One region of the Brevibacillus sp. SKDU10 genome, then DNA from elsewhere that is predicted to be linked to it. Evidence: predicted binding sites of a transcription regulator. Region 1 holds the regulator's gene; the other holds the start of a gene.
What was found. Region 1 encodes LexA, which represses DNA repair genes until DNA is damaged. Its sites were predicted from a motif close to CGAACATATGTTCG; they were not measured.
Positions count from the first base shown of each region.

Region 1 (8,058 bases):
AACTAGCTAGCTTGGGTTGCCAGGTTCAAATTGGCAACCCAATATTCGTATTTTTCGTTTTTTGTTCCTAATTTTTCCTTTATAAATATAACCATTCACTACATTCAAGATGTTCACGCAAAAGTGCGTAAGAGGTTTGCCACATGGAAGGTAAGTTTGTTATGATGAACACATCCTAACAAGGTAAGGAGTCCTCGACGATGAAAGCAAAAATTACTCGCAATGCGGCAAAAAAAATCAATGAAATCATGGCTCAGGAAACTGATAAAGATTTAAAGCTTCGCGTATACATCACACACAAACACGGTAATCATGCTCATTATGGAATGACTTTGGACAAACCATCGGAGAAGGATACCGTTGTATCTACTGATAAAGATATTGAAGTCCTCCTGCAAACCTCCGAGGAATTACTAGATGGCGTTGTAATAGATTATCTGTTTATTCCAGAGGAAGGCTTTGTTGTAACCAATCCAAGCAAGGGCAATACAGGAGATCACTAATTCTTCTACCTGATTAATTTGTTTGAATCAAATCATATTCTACATATTATTTGCCTTCAAGAGAAACCACGAGGAGCACTCTTCTTCGTGGTTTCTCCATTTTCTAAACAGGAGGAAGGACCATGCAATTTACTCAGATGAATCAAAACTTGCAAACAACACTACCCTATGGAAATTTAACCATCTCTAGTGACCGTCAGCAAGGCTTTAAACCGATTGATTTGTTAGTTTCTGCCATTGCTGGGTGTAGCCAAATCGTCTTTACTCGCATCCTAGAAAAAAAACAAATCTCATACAACTCGCTTACTCTCCATGTTGATGCCGTTCAAAGCGAGAATGCCCCGAATCCTTTGACGAAGATAAGTCTCATTTATACGATTACTGGTTCAGACCTTGTGCAGGAAAAGCTGGAAAAGGCCTTGCGCTTGGTACCTCCTAACTGCACGATTATCCAATCACTCCATCCAAATATCGAAGTAGTAGAACAAGTGATCATCTCTAAAGCATAAGTCAGCATCATTAAAGAAAAAACCATGATTGCATTATCGGAATGGATCATATCTTACTTGTTCATTCTGGCAAAGCCTCATGGTTTTCATTTGTTTTTCTTCCTTTTGGAAACGTTACTGACTATGATTTTTATCAGCTTTTCTGAATATGCCATCCCTTATTTGGGGATTGGTTGTATCAAGCGTACATCTAATCTTCTGAATGATTTTTCATATCATATCTCTTGTATAGCAGTTGCTTTTGTCTCTAGCCATGGAGTCACCTTAGCATCCCCTTGAATATATAGCAGAAGTTGATGGACAGGTCGTGACATGGTGACATAAAGTAACTTGGCATCCATCACATACTCCTTGTAATGTTCATCATCTACGTGTAGGACAATTACTACATCAAATTGCAGCCCTTTCGTCAGATAAGCAGGAAGAACGGTTACTCCACCTGGAAATTCCTTATCTTTCACACCTAGGTGATGGAGCTCAAGGCCCTTTTCTTTTAATGCTTTAGCAATTTTTTTACTCTCATGTATGGTTTTAGTGACAATCGCCACCGTTTGATGACCAATCGCTAATGACTTTTCAACCCGCTTTTTAATATCCTCTAGCATGTTGCTCTGACTCTTCGCCCGTAAAAATAACGGTTCTTCCCCATGACGCAACACCGGCTTTGCCTCCGTAATTTCCGGTAATTGAGTGCCCTTTAAAACCTCATTGGACCAATTCATAATTTCAATTGTCGAACGATAGCTCTGCTCTAACGTATAAAAGTCTGTTTTCTTTTTGAAGATATTTCGTAAAACTGGCTGCCAGCTATCTAATCCACGGTACGCATGAATCCCTTGTGCCAAATCCCCTACGATTGTCATTGATTCATTTTTCGTGTGTAAAGAAAGCACTAAAATCTCTACATAGCTCAAATCTTGCGCCTCATCGATTACCGTATGATCAAAAGGAGCTTCCTTCCCGCTTCCTTCCAGCAGATGACGAAGATATAAAATGGGAGCAAGGTCTTCTGCTTCTATACGTTCTTCCTCTATAATTGCTTTTGAAGTCTCCACGACATCCTGCAACCATTCATCTGAAATATCTTCACTAGTAAGCTTTCGTAAAAGCTCCCAATCCTGCAGAAGCTGGGTATACACAGTAAAAGCATCTATTTCTGGCCACTTCCCTAAATACAAAGCGAGCAATTCATCCATTTTCTTCTCGAACCGTAATAAGCTTGGCTTATCCAAATCAATTTTTGCTTCTCGTAAATGTGTAAACAATTGCTGGGTCATTTGTTGTTTAACATGCTTAGCTAAGGCTTCTATTCTCCGGTGATAGGGCAAATGAGCAAACTCATTAATAAACAACTGGCGAATATCTGCCTTTTTCATTTCAAACACATGCTTTGTCTTGTTATAAATAAATCGTAAATCCTTATAGGTAATCAGCTCATGCAACAAGTAATCCATATACTTATCTAGCATATTGCGACAATGAATAGAACCCTTAAAAGACATCCGATTCCACGTTTGACGCTTTTGTACCTGCTTACTAGCATCGTCTTCAAAGAAAAGCAACAATGGCTTGCTCGGATCAACAATTCGCCATCCTTTTGGTAAAAGTACCTTTACCTGTTTGGCAGCCCACTCTGAGAAAGTGGCTTGTTGTACATCCTCCACACCTAATTCGGGTAATACATCCGAAATATATGTTAAAAACAGCTTATTAGGAGCAAATACCATAAATTTCTTAGACGCAATCAAATGCTGGTAATTATAAATTAAATAGGAAAGGCGGTGTAATGCAATCGTAGTCTTTCCGCTTCCAGCTACCCCTTGAACCACAATAGCCCGATCTTTTTCTGCACGTATGATATCATTCTGTTCCGTTTGAATGGTAGCAACGATATCCTTTAATCGACTATCGTTATTTTGATTCAGACTAGAAGCTAAGAATTCGTCAATATAACCTTCTTCCAGAAAATCCTCTGGCGTCCCGATTTCGCGATTGATCGTCTCTTTTAACGCACCATCATAAATTCCTGTAATCCGACCATCTTCTATAGCAAAATTACGCTTAAGCTTTACTTCTCCACGTACAATTCCCTGTAATGTTCGGTAAAAAGCATCCTTGCTCTCCCCGCTATAATAAAGGCTAGCGATAGGTGCACGCCAATCTACTACAACACTATCCATTGTGTCGCGTTCTACAATCCCACGCTTTCCAATATATACGGAATCCATTTCATAGGTTTCGTCTTTCATGAAATCTACTCGACCAAAGTAAGGCTTTTTCACAGAGCTTTCCAGATGAAAGAGATCCCTAGCTTTCGAGGAATTGACTACTTGTTTGACATAATCGTCCGTTGCCTCTCGCAAATCCTCTCGCAGCTGTCCAATCTCCTTTTCAATCGTATGTACTGTTTTATCCAGCCGATCTTGTTCTTCCTTATATGCAGGATGATGAATGGTCACATGACTAACCTCCTTTTCATCAAACGAATATTTATCTTATCAAAATGAAAAAGCAATTCCAAGGATAATCTTAAAAATCACAAATGTACCCCGAGCAGCATCCCTAGTGCTGCAGATAAAATCCCCACAGAATAACTAATAAGCAAGTATATGAATCCTATCTGGTAACGTTTTGTTGTAACTAATGAATAGCTCTCCCACTTACATGTAGAAAAGGTCGTAAAAGCCCCCATAAAACCTGTGCCTGCCGTTACGATAAAAAATGGAGCTAAGGAAGAGCTTGTTAGTACCCCTAATAAAAAACAACCCAAAATATTAATACAGCAGGTCGCTAAAGGGAACATTCCTTTATAACGCTGATTGATCAGAGAACTGATTCCGTAACGAGCCATGGCCCCAAGACAGCCGCCCAATGCTGCTCCTATACTATTCAACAGCATCAGTATCGCTCCCTCTCTGTGCTAATTGGGTACCTATCCAAGAACCCAGCCATACCATCAATAAACCACCCCATAGACTGGCCAGCACATAGCAAATGGCAAGTCCATATTGATGCTGATGCCAAAGGGTAAGTGTCTCTACACTAAAAGTCGAAAAGGTCGTGAAAGAACCAATAAACCCTGTTCCTACTCCTAAGGTAAACCAAGCAGGCAGTTGATTTCGGGTTAAGAGATATTGATTGAGAACTCCCAATCCGATACAGCCTATCAAGTTAATTACTAGCGTACCTAAAGGAAATGACAGCTCCCACCAGCCCGATGTCCATGCTCCTACTAAATATCGAGATACAGCCCCCATCATTCCTGATAGTCCAACAATTAAAAAAGACATGCATTCTCTCCTTTATCCATTATTTTTCACATATATACAAATAAACTCCTACCAGCAATATTACTGGTAGGAGTCATTAGCCTATTGGCGCTTAGGGCGAACTCCATCGCCTCTTATTTACTTGTAAAAACCTGTTTCACAGCACTATTACTACGGATCATTGGAAAAATCACATAGACTAGTGCTTATGCTTAGGTTCCTCATCCTCTACATAACGGATCGAATCTAAACTAGATTTCAAGGAAGCCTTCATAGCATCAATGTATTTTTGACGAAGAGCTTGTTGCTCCGCTTTTTCTTCTGGAGTTAAGCCAACACCCTTCGATTTCTTGGCTAATTCATTAATACGTTTTATTTCTGCATCAGTAACCAATGGTGATACCTCCTCAACTAACTTCTCTTTATTATAACACAAGACCAAAGGAGAGGAGATATAAATTATGGCTTTCGCTTATCGGTATACTGGAATAGCTAGATTATTTCCTGCATAAATCATGGGGCTATCTAACTGATTTTGTTTCATGATCTCATCCATTAGTTCTCTGGCTGATAGCCCAGATTCCTGTTGATAAGCTTGTGCAATACTCCACAGCGTATCACCTGGCTGAATTGTAATGACTAAAGCTGCCTGCTGTGTATGAGGAGCCGCAATAGCCACTTTCTCTTTTCCAAAAATCATGCTGCCTGCTGCAAAAGATACTATGATCAGCAATAACGTTACGATTGCTTGCCCTCGCGTTATCCCTTTTCTATGATGTACCAATGTGTTCTTACTCGTCATTGTTTTATCTTTATATAGATTCTGACAATTGCTAGATTGTACCATCATTATCATCACCCTCGCAAACGTTTGTTCTCATTTCGATAACATCATCATAATGCGAACAAACATTCCTGTCAAGCGAAAGAATCGAACTAATGTTTGTCGAACGCAAATTCTCATGGTATAATGTAGAAAATATCTGGATCGAGAGAATGAGGTGTTCGAAATGTCCAAACTCTCCAATCGCCAACAAGCGATCATTGATTTTATTCGTAAGGAAGTAAAAGATAAAGGTTATCCCCCGTCTGTTCGAGAAATCGGTGAAGCCGTAGGACTAGCTTCCAGTTCCACTGTTCACGGTCATCTCGCAAGACTTGAAAAGAAAGGCTTAATCCGCCGTGATCCTACTAAGCCACGTGCTATTGAATTATTGGACGAGACTCGTCTACAGGACGATTATGAAAGCTCCATCGTTCGAGTACCAGTGGTTGGTAAGGTAACGGCAGGTCAACCTATTACAGCTATTGAACAGGTGGAAGAATATTTCCCATTGCCAGAAAACATCGTTACGTCTGACAATGTGTTCATGTTGCGCGTTATGGGAGAGAGCATGATCGAAGCAGGCATTTTAGATGGCGATTATGTAATTGTCCGCCAACAAAATGTAGCGAATAACGGAGATATCGTGGTAGCCATGACCGAAGAGGATGAAGCAACTGTAAAACGTTTCTTTAAAGAGAAAACTCACTTCCGTCTACAACCGGAAAACTCACAGCTAGAACCAATCATTTTAGATAATGTGACGATTTTAGGTAAAGTAATTGGCGTTTACCGCCTTTTCCACTAGTGCATTGGATTTTTAACTTCTCACGTGCTTACACGTACAAACTCTTGGTGAAGATCATACTCGCCAAGAGTTTTTTACTACTCAAATTTATTGTTCGTAACGGTTTATTTTATGCTCCACTCTGCCTAGCTCCTTGATACCTTTCGTGTTTCTCCTATTATTGGCTTATATTTAGGTGTAAATTAGCTACATAGCCACTTAAAACAGGTTTCTTTTTTAGCAAGTCTTCAAGCAAGTCTTCAAACAAGCCTTCTCTAATCCTGATGTGTAAACACAAATAAACCGAGATTGCCGTTTTCCCTACAGTAAATGATAGAGAATTTGACAATCTCGGTTTTATGGAATGGATCACACTCAAAATCCAATGTAACGATCCACAATAAGTTTTACCAAGCAACAATAAAGAACCAGATAATCATGATGAGTTGGATAGAGATTTTCATGATGACACTGCTAAAGAAACCTATAAGACTTCCTATCGCTATCTTAAAAGCTCGTTCTGCCGGTTGTTTTTGCATCAGCATTTCAATTAATAATACAAATATAAATGGGAGAATAATCATACCAAATGGCGGAAACGTAAGTACACCAATAATAACACCTAATATTGACCCGATTGCTGATGCTTTTGAGCCACCATATTTTTTAACAAAGTACATATTAGTCAATAGGTCAGCACCAAATAACACCACACTCAAAATTCCCATTCCCCACCAGAAGGAAACCGGCAATCCTGCTCCAGGCTCTGCAATCGCGAATTGATATAGTAAAAAACCGCCCCATAACATGATCGTATCAGGTAACACTGGGAAGAAAATACCAGCAATACTTAGACCAAATAGAAGTATAACGATCAACCATAATAAAACATCCATGTTTAAACCCCCTCTTTGTTGCATCTGACCCGTTTTCTATATGTACGTTTCAGTGCTCTCCTACGTTTCATTTTTACTAGGAGTTTCCTTTTTCTTGTTCGCTAAACGTGTCTTTTCCTACATATACATGGTCCTGCTCTTTTTTATGATCTCGTTTTTAGCAAAGCTTGACCTATTTACCTGTAGCGCTCTTTACCGGCTCCCTTTTTCCACTTCATACAGGCAAAAGGACAGCAAGAAAAAGGTATAAGGACAACAGGTGAAATGTTACATTTAGAGAAATTAATACTATACACTAAATTGTCCCCGCTCCAAGCCTGTATATCCTATTTCGGAAAGGAAGGTTGCAAGATGCACAAAATCGTTTGTTCTTTATTGGCAGTACCAATTGTTTTCTTACTGTCCTCGACTAGCTATGCGGCTTTAGATAAGCATAGCACAACAAAAGTAACTAGTAGTAGTAATGCTTACAGCCAATATTCTATTCCATTTGCACTAACGGTAAAGGAATGGGATAGAGGTTATGGAGAAGCTGGTGTCACAGGCCCTTTTTTCCTCGCGAAAGGTGGCAGCGTAACGGTTACGTTTGATAAGAAAGTAGACTCATTGGGCTGGTATCTACTGAATGCAAATACCTACGGAGCTGAAAAAATCTATCCAAAAGGCTCTACTGTAACCGTCCCACGACATTCACATTGGATTGTTATTCTGCAAAACGCTAGTATAAAACCTGTTACTATTACAGGAAACGTGACGATTCACTAGTCTTTTTATCACGTTATCACGCAACACCTTCACTGATCAGTTATCAGCTCTTACAGCCTCTGCATCCCCTAAAACTTGGTGTAGGAGAATGAGGAGATCTAATAAAATAAGCACCATTTTTCAGGTGCTAGATTATCTCTCGTTCTCCTCATCTGTATGTATGCCGATCGTCGAGAATTTTTGAATAGGACCATTCCAATCCTCGCGCCTGAATTCTTGATAATTATGATTTGTGTATTCCGAAATTAATGTACGCCAAAATTTTTGTGCCGAGATATTTTGTTCGATTTGGGAGATTTCCCATTCTCCCTGAAATTGATGGAATAAGCGAAATGCTACTTTTCTACCGATTCCACGCTTTCGATATTTTCTCATGATAAAAAACTCTGCAATGGAGTAGTATTCTATCTCTTGGCTTCGTATCTTTCGCAGTAACACAAACCCAGCATATTTTTCATCCACTTTGACAAAAAAAGGTATTCGAGCTGATTCTGTCCAATAATGGT
Region 1 is NZ_LSSO01000090.1:66,995-75,052, reverse strand. It holds gene AYJ08_RS05715 (HesB/IscA family protein) at 201-503, shown strand; gene AYJ08_RS05710 (OsmC family protein) at 626-1,012, shown strand; gene AYJ08_RS05705 (HelD family protein) at 1,228-3,471, opposite strand; gene AYJ08_RS05700 (fluoride efflux transporter FluC) at 3,549-3,911, opposite strand; gene crcB (fluoride efflux transporter CrcB) at 3,898-4,302, opposite strand; fluoride riboswitch at 4,363-4,422, opposite strand; gene AYJ08_RS05690 (DUF896 domain-containing protein) at 4,481-4,675, opposite strand; gene yneA (cell division suppressor protein YneA) at 4,754-5,131, opposite strand; gene lexA (transcriptional repressor LexA) at 5,292-5,912, shown strand; gene AYJ08_RS05675 (DUF456 domain-containing protein) at 6,299-6,787, opposite strand; gene AYJ08_RS05670 (hypothetical protein) at 7,139-7,552, shown strand; gene AYJ08_RS05665 (GNAT family N-acetyltransferase) at 7,685-8,058, opposite strand, start outside.

Region 2 (8,058 bases), on a different contig from region 1:
CTTTATGAGAGGAGCAGCAGATTTATTAGAAGGGGCGCTAATCATTGGGATGGCCCGGGCGATCTTGCTGGTTCTGACAGAGGGGCAGGTAATGGATACGATTCTGTTCTATTCAGCTCAAGCGATTCAGCAAGTACCCTCCTCTTTAACAGCTACGGGCATGTTTATTCTGCAATGCTTGTTAAACGTGATTGTCCCGTCGGGGAGTGGGCAAGCGGCACTAACAATGCCCATTATGACTCCTTTAGCTGACTTGGTGGGTATCACTCGTCAAACCGCCGTATTAGCCTTTCAATTGGGAGACGGCTTTACTAATATTGTGACGCCTACCTCTGGATATTTTATGGCTGGACTAGCCTTAGCCAAAATTCCGTGGATTCGCTGGTTTAAATGGATTATGCCTCTAATTGGCTTGCAGATAGTCGTTGGGGGCATCGCTATCATTGTTGCACAGTTCATTGGATATGGTCCTTACTAATGGATCATATGTAGGATATGAAAATAAAAAGAAGGCAGTTCCAAGAGAGGAAATCACTTTGGAACTGCCTTTTTAAGATAGTCAGGAGTTTATAACAAACTGGTTTACAATAATTTTAACTAGATTTGGATAACTTATTGCTTTTGTTTCTTTTTGTATTCAACGGCAATCTTAGCTGCTACCTCTGCGTTATGATATACAAGTGCGATATTCGTTTCTAAGCTTTTGCCTGCAGTTAGTTCTTTTACTTTTGAAAGCAGGAATGGTGTTACTTTTTTGCCAGCGATATTATTTTCCTTCGCTTCGGCAAGTGCTTGTTGGATCGCTGCTTCAATCTGATCGTATGGAAGAGCAGATTCTTCTGGTACAGGGTTGGAGATGACCATTCCACCCTGCATACCTAACTTCCATTTTGTATCCATTACGGAAGCTACTGTATCAGGCGTATCCAATTTGAAGTCAACGCCGTAGCCGCTCTTACGGGAGTAGAAGGAAGGGAATTCGTCTGTTTTGTAACCAACAACCGGCACCCCTTGTGTTTCTAAGTATTCTAATGTACGTCCGATATCAAGGATTGATTTGCAACCTGCGCATACCACAGCTACGCTAGTATTCGCCAATTCTGTTAGGTCAGCAGATACGTCCCACGTAACCTCTCCTTCGCGGTGAACCCCACCAATACCACCTGTAGCAAACATTTCAATTCCAGCTAGTTCAGCAGCAATCATAGTGCCGGCAACAGTGGTCGCTCCAATTTTACCTGATGCAAGGATATAAGGGAAATCACGGCGGCTTACTTTCTCGACGGATTTGTTCGTAGCGAATTCTTCTAATTCTTGATCATTGAGACCAATTTTAATTTTACCATCCATGATACCAATCGTAGCTGGCACAGCACCGTTATCGCGAATAATTTGCTCAACTTTTTTCGCCATCTCAATGTTCTGCGGATACGGCATGCCATGAGAGATAATGGTTGTTTCTAAAGCGACGATCGGTAATTTATTTTCTAGAGCATGTGCAACCTCTTCAGTAAAAGTTAAGTAGTTTTTCATTGTGCATTCTCCTTTACGAACTGATATAGTTTTTCCGGCTGTAATTCGGGAGAGACAGATTGTTCTGTTACCAATGTCAGAGCTGATGCAGCAAGACCTAACCGACAAGCGTCTAAAAGCTCTTCACCGTGTAGAACACCATGCAATAGACCTGAGGCAAAGGCATCACCAGCACCGGTGACATCTACAACATCCACTGGATATGGTGGAAGTAAAACCTCGTGTTCAGGGGAAGAAACAAAAATACCTTGTTCACCCATGGTTACGATGACATTGAGAGCGCCGCGTTTGCGAATGAACTGGCAAGCTGTTTTTACATCCTCTACATTGTTAATCTTCATGCCAGAAAGAATCTCAGCTTCTTCCTGGTTAGGCAAAATACTTGTGACGCCCATGAGAGATTCGGGTAATTTTTTGGCTTTCGCTGAAGAGACTGGATCAATATACAAAGTAATGTTCTCATCGTGACAGCGTTTGATCATATATGCCAACACGTCCTCAGGGAGGTTCGTATCTAGAAGCACAATGTCGGAAGCGACGATATGAGCCCATTTCTCTGCGATCATCTCAGTTGTTACTTTTTCATAAATATCCATGTTTGCTAGGGAAACGAACATTTCACCATCTACATCTAGTAGCGCTGTGTAGGTACCCGTTTGTTCAGAGGAGAGCATCCAGGATTGACTAACATCTACCCCATGCTGTTTGGTTTCTGCAAGAACCCATTCACCCTCTTTGTCATTGCCTACGCTAGTAATAAGAGAGGTAACGCAACCAAGGCGTCCCAAATTTTCAGCAATGTTTCGGGCTACCCCTCCACATGATTGAGAGATGCTAACTGGATTGGAAGAGTGCAGTTTGACTTGTTGTTTGCTGCGAGCTTTGCGATCCAGATTAGCTCCCCCAAGGCAAGTGATGGAAGCTTCTTCTTTTAAAATGTAGGCTCTTCCTTTGATTTGGCCTTGTTTCATCATAGTGGCAATATACCCTGCTACGGCTGAGCGGGAAATTCCCATTTTATTGGCTAATTCTTGTTGACTGATGAAGGGATTCAAACGGATATAGTGCAAGATTTGTTGTTCTTTATCCATGTGACACTCCTCCTTTCAAACAAAAGTTTATCATTTAAACAAAAGTTTGTAAAGTATTTGTTTATCAAGTATGATAGGAGAAAACATTTACAAAAATGCTTGTCGGCTGTTTTTAGTAAGAGATTCTCCATGATCTAAGCAAAAGTCTATCTGAAAGACAAAAGTTGAGTTACAATAGCAAAAAGAGGCGAAAAAGGGGCGGTTCGTGTGTCATTAGTAGGAGAGGAAAGAAAGGAGCTCATCTTAGAACTACTACAACAAGAAGGAAAAGTAAAAACAACTGAGCTAGTAGAAAAGCTACAAGTCTCTTCAGAATCCGTACGTCGATATTTAGAAGAGCTAGAACAAGAGCAGAGGCTCAGGCGGGTGTATGGGGGAGCCGTCAAAGTAAGCGGAGACATCGAGCTGCTTTCTTATAAAGACGACTCAGAAATTTGTTATAGCAGCGTAAAAGATATTGCACAGGCAGCAGCAAATTTGGTGCAGCATGGTGAAAGTGTAGCTCTAGATGATGGGATCATTTCACTATATATGTTGCCCTACTTATTAGAAAAACAAGACGTGACGATCATTACTTGCTCTGTCCGTTTACTGCAAGCTTTTTTTCTTCAGGAGAAAAGGGACGAATTTACAGGAGATGTCTATTTTTTAGGTGGGAAGGTCCATCAAAAGCATGCACGTGTATGCGGCTTGATGACAGAGAAAATGATGGAATATTTCCATGCAGATAAGGCTTTCCTGTGTGTAGATGGATTATCCTTGCAAAAAGGAATGAGCCATCATGATGCCGAACGAGCTTTTTTGGTTCGCAAATTTATGGAGAATTCAAAGGAATGCATTGTGCTGTGTGATCAGGCTAAATTGGAATTACAGACTTTTTATAAGATTGCAGATATAAAAGACATTCAGACAGTTATTTGTGATAGCGAAATACCTGAGGAATGGGCAGGGAAATGTCAAGAATGGCAGGTTCAATGGTTAAATGCTTCTAGGGTGTAACCGGTTACACAGAAATATCGTATATATTCATACTGTCCTAACACATACTAACAGCAAACATGAGAGTTCAGGAGGCACAACATGTGGTACAGCAGTTGGATGCTTACGGTATTAATGATTGGATACACAGAATGGGGCTCGGATGCTGGAAGATCTCTTCAGGAGGCACAGCACGTACAAGCGATCCAAAATGAAATAAAATTTAGTTCTGTCAAGGAACTAACCAATGCTTCCCAGGCAATCATTCGTGCAACACCATTGGAAGCTGTTAATGAACAAGCGACTGGGCAAGCTGTACAAGGAAGAAAAGTCGTCAAATATACACAAACCTTTCAAGTAAAAGCAACACTGAAGGGGAGCATAGGGAGACAAGTACGGCTTGTATTTTATGGATTGGAACCTAAGCCTGAGGCAAGAGACCCTTTAAATTTACAGTATCCAGGGGCACTTGGAGATGGTGAATATTTTTTATTCTTAAAAAAAGTGGATTCCAATACCTACACAACCGTAGAAAAATGGCAAGGAATCTACCCTGTTTTTGAGGGAAGAACGGTGGCTCTAGAGGGATATGGAATTTCTGAATTAAACGGACTAACACCGAATCAGATGATGGATAAAATAAAACAGGTAACAAGACAATAGGAGAAAAAGCCGTTTTCTGTATAAAGAGAAAACGGCTTTTTTAATCAATTAGTCTAGTAATCCTAACATAGAGAGACCTTTGGCAATCCCATCCTCATTGCAGCTTGCTGTTACATAACGAGCTTTTTGTTTTGCTTCCAAAACGGCATTGCCCATGGCTACACCATGTCCTACGGTTTCCAGCATTTCAAGATCGTTTAAGCCGTCACCAAAGGCATAGGTGTGCTCAAGGGAAAAATGACCGTGTTCCAGCATTTTTTGGATGCCGACTGCTTTGGAGCTGCCTAATGGAATAATATCCAAGGCATAATCATGCCAGTGAATGAAGCCAAATTGAGGGAAGCGTTCCATATACTCCTTAGCAAACTCAGGTGAGCAGAAAATAATGCTTTGATAAATTGGATTTTGCTTGTAAAAATCAGGGTCAAGAGAAGGCTTAGCCAATTGTAGTTCGCCATAAATGACGTCCAAAAGAGGATCGTTAAGATGGTTGGCGCATAGCATTTCATGATTTACATAAGTAAGGACATGACCGTGTTTGTTGGCAAGATCAGTTAAATCTGTTAGTTGCTCTATCGCTATTGGATTACTATAGATTTCTTCGCCTTCAAATACAACATATTGACCATTTATGGAAACATAAGAATGAATGTCTAATTCTCTACATATGTCTTCTAATTGCTTAGGCATCCGACCAGAAGCGATAGCAGCATAGATTCCATTTTCACGCAATCGACGTACCGCATCGCGAGTGCTTGTCAGTAATTGCTTATCTTCAGTAAGTAAGGTTCCGTCTACATCAAAAAATACGATTTTTCTCTCCACGTAAATTTCCTCCGCTTTTTCTAGTTGATCTAAGGGATACCACTGTGTCGTAACGCCCAACGGTCACGCCGACACCAGATGGTACTAACAAGATAAACCTTACAATATGAAAAGCATTTCAGGTCAAGAGAATTCTTCAGATTCTCTTCAAGCTATGTGAACATGGCAACTATTCACAGCTTATTTTAAAATGGAGAGAGGGGGGGATGACACATGGCTAATATAAAACAGATAGCCGAGCTAGCAGGTGTATCTATTACAACTGTTTCACGCGTTCTTAACAATCATCCCTATGTACAGGAAGCTAAGCGACAGGCAGTCTGGGATGCTGTGCATAAGCTTAATTACTCGCCAAATAGCAACGCTGTTCATCTAGTAAAAGGGCGGACAGGAATGGTGGCGGTTCTATTGCCGTTTGTCAATCATCCATTTGCTGGAATGGTGCTGGAGGGAATTGCCGAACAAGCATTGCTGAATAATTACCGATTAATTTTATGCCAGACCAATTATGATCAAAATGAAGAGAAGCGCGTATTGGATATGCTGAAATCAAAGCAAATAGATGGAGTGATCATTGTTTCCAGAAAAGGCAAATGGGAGATGGTAGAGTCGTATGCTTCCTACGGACCGATCGTTGCCTGCGAAAAAGTAGACAGTGAAGTCATCTCGTATGTACATGTTGATCGATACAGGGGAACGCAGGAATGCTTTCGTTATTTAGTGGAAAAAGGCTATCGACAAATTGGCTTTTCTCTTGGAACAAGTGGCACTCATAACGGAAAAAAACGTATGCAGGCGTATTTAGAAGGGATTGCCGATTTGAAAGAACCTGTTCGACCAGAATGGATTTTTGAAAATTGCTATCAGATGGAGGATGGTTCGCAGGTTGTGCAGCAATTAGCCCGGCTAAAGGAACGTCCACAAGCAATTATGGTCGCAGGTGATTTGCCAGCAGCAGGCATGATAACAGAAGCCAAAAAACTAGGATGGCGTGTTCCTGAAGACTTGGCTATTATTGGCTTTGATAATTTACCGTTGGCGAGCATTCTTGATTTAACCACGATGAATGTACCTAGTTTTGAAGCTGGCAAGGTAGCTTTTCAGCTATTTATCGAACAGATTCCTGAGCGGGGAAACAAGCTAAAGGAGAGAAAAATTGTCACTAAAAAAGTAGAGCTTCCGTTGAAGTTTATCATACGTGGCAGTGCGTGATCTTTTCTGTTGAAACGAATTCAACAATAGGTTCGTCAAAGCAGGTATTCAGATAATGCGTATATTGGCAGAATGCTGAAATAGTAAGCGCATGAGTGAAAGGTGGCAATAATCATGAGGAAAAAAGCAATGAATAAAGTAGTAGCGTCATTTCTGACACTTGGATTGTTAACAGGTGGAAGTTTTGTGGCTGCTGTACCTGCCGCACATGCTCAAGAGGCACAGATAATCCGAAACATTAATGTGACAGGAGTAGGTAGTATCTCTGTTGACCCGGATGTGGCTTATCTCCAAGTAGGAGTAGAGACAAATGCGAAAACAGCAAAGGAAGCACAGGAAAAGAATGCAAAAATTTTTGCTGCAGTGGAAAAGGTGTTGAAACAGGAAGGTTTATCTGAAAAAGGAATTCAAACTATTCAATTTGCAACTAGCCCACAATACAATTACGAGGATAAAGCGGGTCCTGTCCTGACAGGCTACCAAAGCCAGCATATCGTAAAAGTAACATATCGAAATCTCAATAAGATTGGTAATTTGTTGGATAAGCTCTCAGCAGCCGGAGCTAATCGAATTGATTCCGTTCAGTTAAGTACAGATAAACAAGCCAAATATGAAGGGGAAGCCTTAACACTAGCTGTGCAAAATGCAAAAGCTAAAGCAGAGGCGCTAGCCAAGGCATCGGGAGTGACAGTGAAAAAAGTACTGACCATTTCAGAGAGCAATGTTGCAGAACGTCCTTATATCCTAGCGAAAAATGAATTATCGATGCAGGACTCAGCAGCTAGGGGTAGTTCAATCGCTCCTGGACAAATTAAAGTAGAAACAACTGTTTCGGTACAGTTTGAAATTGAGTAGGATCGGGAAATGCCAAACGGAGGAGACTTTAACAGTCACTCCGTTTTTTTGTTTCCTCAAAAAAGATTTTTCTGTCCTTTTTCAAATAAAGGAAAAAGCTTATAGTATAGTGAGGAGAAGAGGAAGAAAGGGGGCAATAGATGCCGTATATTGGTTACCGAACACTGAAAACAGCAATTGGTGCTGGATTATCAATTTTTCTTGCTCAATTACTTGGACTAGAGTTCTATGCGTCAGCGGGTACATTAACGATCCTATGCATTCAAATTACGCGAAAGCGTTCGCTTAGCGTTTCCATTGATCGATTTATCGCATGCTTAGTCGCCATGGTTTTCAGCCTTCTGTTTTTTAAATGGGTTGGATTTCATGCTTTCACAATCACGATGATGATGTTGATCTTTATTCCGACATTAGTACGCTTACGTGTAATTGAGGGTTTTATTTCCAGTTGCGTTATTATGTTACATATCTATTTGAAGCAGGATTTAAGCTGGAGCTTCTTATGGAATGAATTACAATTGGTTACGATCGGTATAGGAATTGGGCTCCTTATGAATTTATATATGCCTAACAAAGATAAGGAATTATGGGAGCTTCAGCAAAAAATAGAAAAAAACTTCTCTGTGATTTTAAAGGAATTGGCAGGCTATTTACGCCATGGGGAAGATGGATGGCCAGGATCAGAAATGGTGGAAACACCTGTCTTGATTAAAAAAGCAAAAGAGCTTTCCTTACTGATAGTTGAAAATAACTTGTTGCGGCCTGAATCAACCATCTATCGTTATTTTGGGATACGGGAGAAGCAATTCGATATTTTAGAGAGAATGCTGCCTATTGTTTCAGGCCTCTCTTTACAGGTTCCTCAGGGAAAACAGATTGCTGATTTTCTCGATGACCTGAG
Region 2 is NZ_LSSO01000208.1:122,581-130,638, forward strand. It holds gene AYJ08_RS21755 (YfcC family protein) at 1-478, shown strand, start outside; gene AYJ08_RS21760 (pseudouridine-5'-phosphate glycosidase) at 613-1,533, opposite strand; gene AYJ08_RS21765 (carbohydrate kinase) at 1,530-2,624, opposite strand; gene AYJ08_RS21770 (DeoR/GlpR family DNA-binding transcription regulator) at 2,832-3,623, shown strand; gene AYJ08_RS21775 (hypothetical protein) at 3,705-4,265, shown strand; gene AYJ08_RS21780 (Cof-type HAD-IIB family hydrolase) at 4,314-5,090, opposite strand; gene AYJ08_RS21785 (LacI family DNA-binding transcriptional regulator) at 5,304-6,302, shown strand; gene AYJ08_RS21790 (SIMPL domain-containing protein) at 6,417-7,157, shown strand; gene AYJ08_RS21795 (aromatic acid exporter family protein) at 7,298-8,058, shown strand, end outside.
Region 2: a site for LexA is predicted at 2,641-2,654, ahead of AYJ08_RS21765 (carbohydrate kinase). Genes of this name have one in related genera too.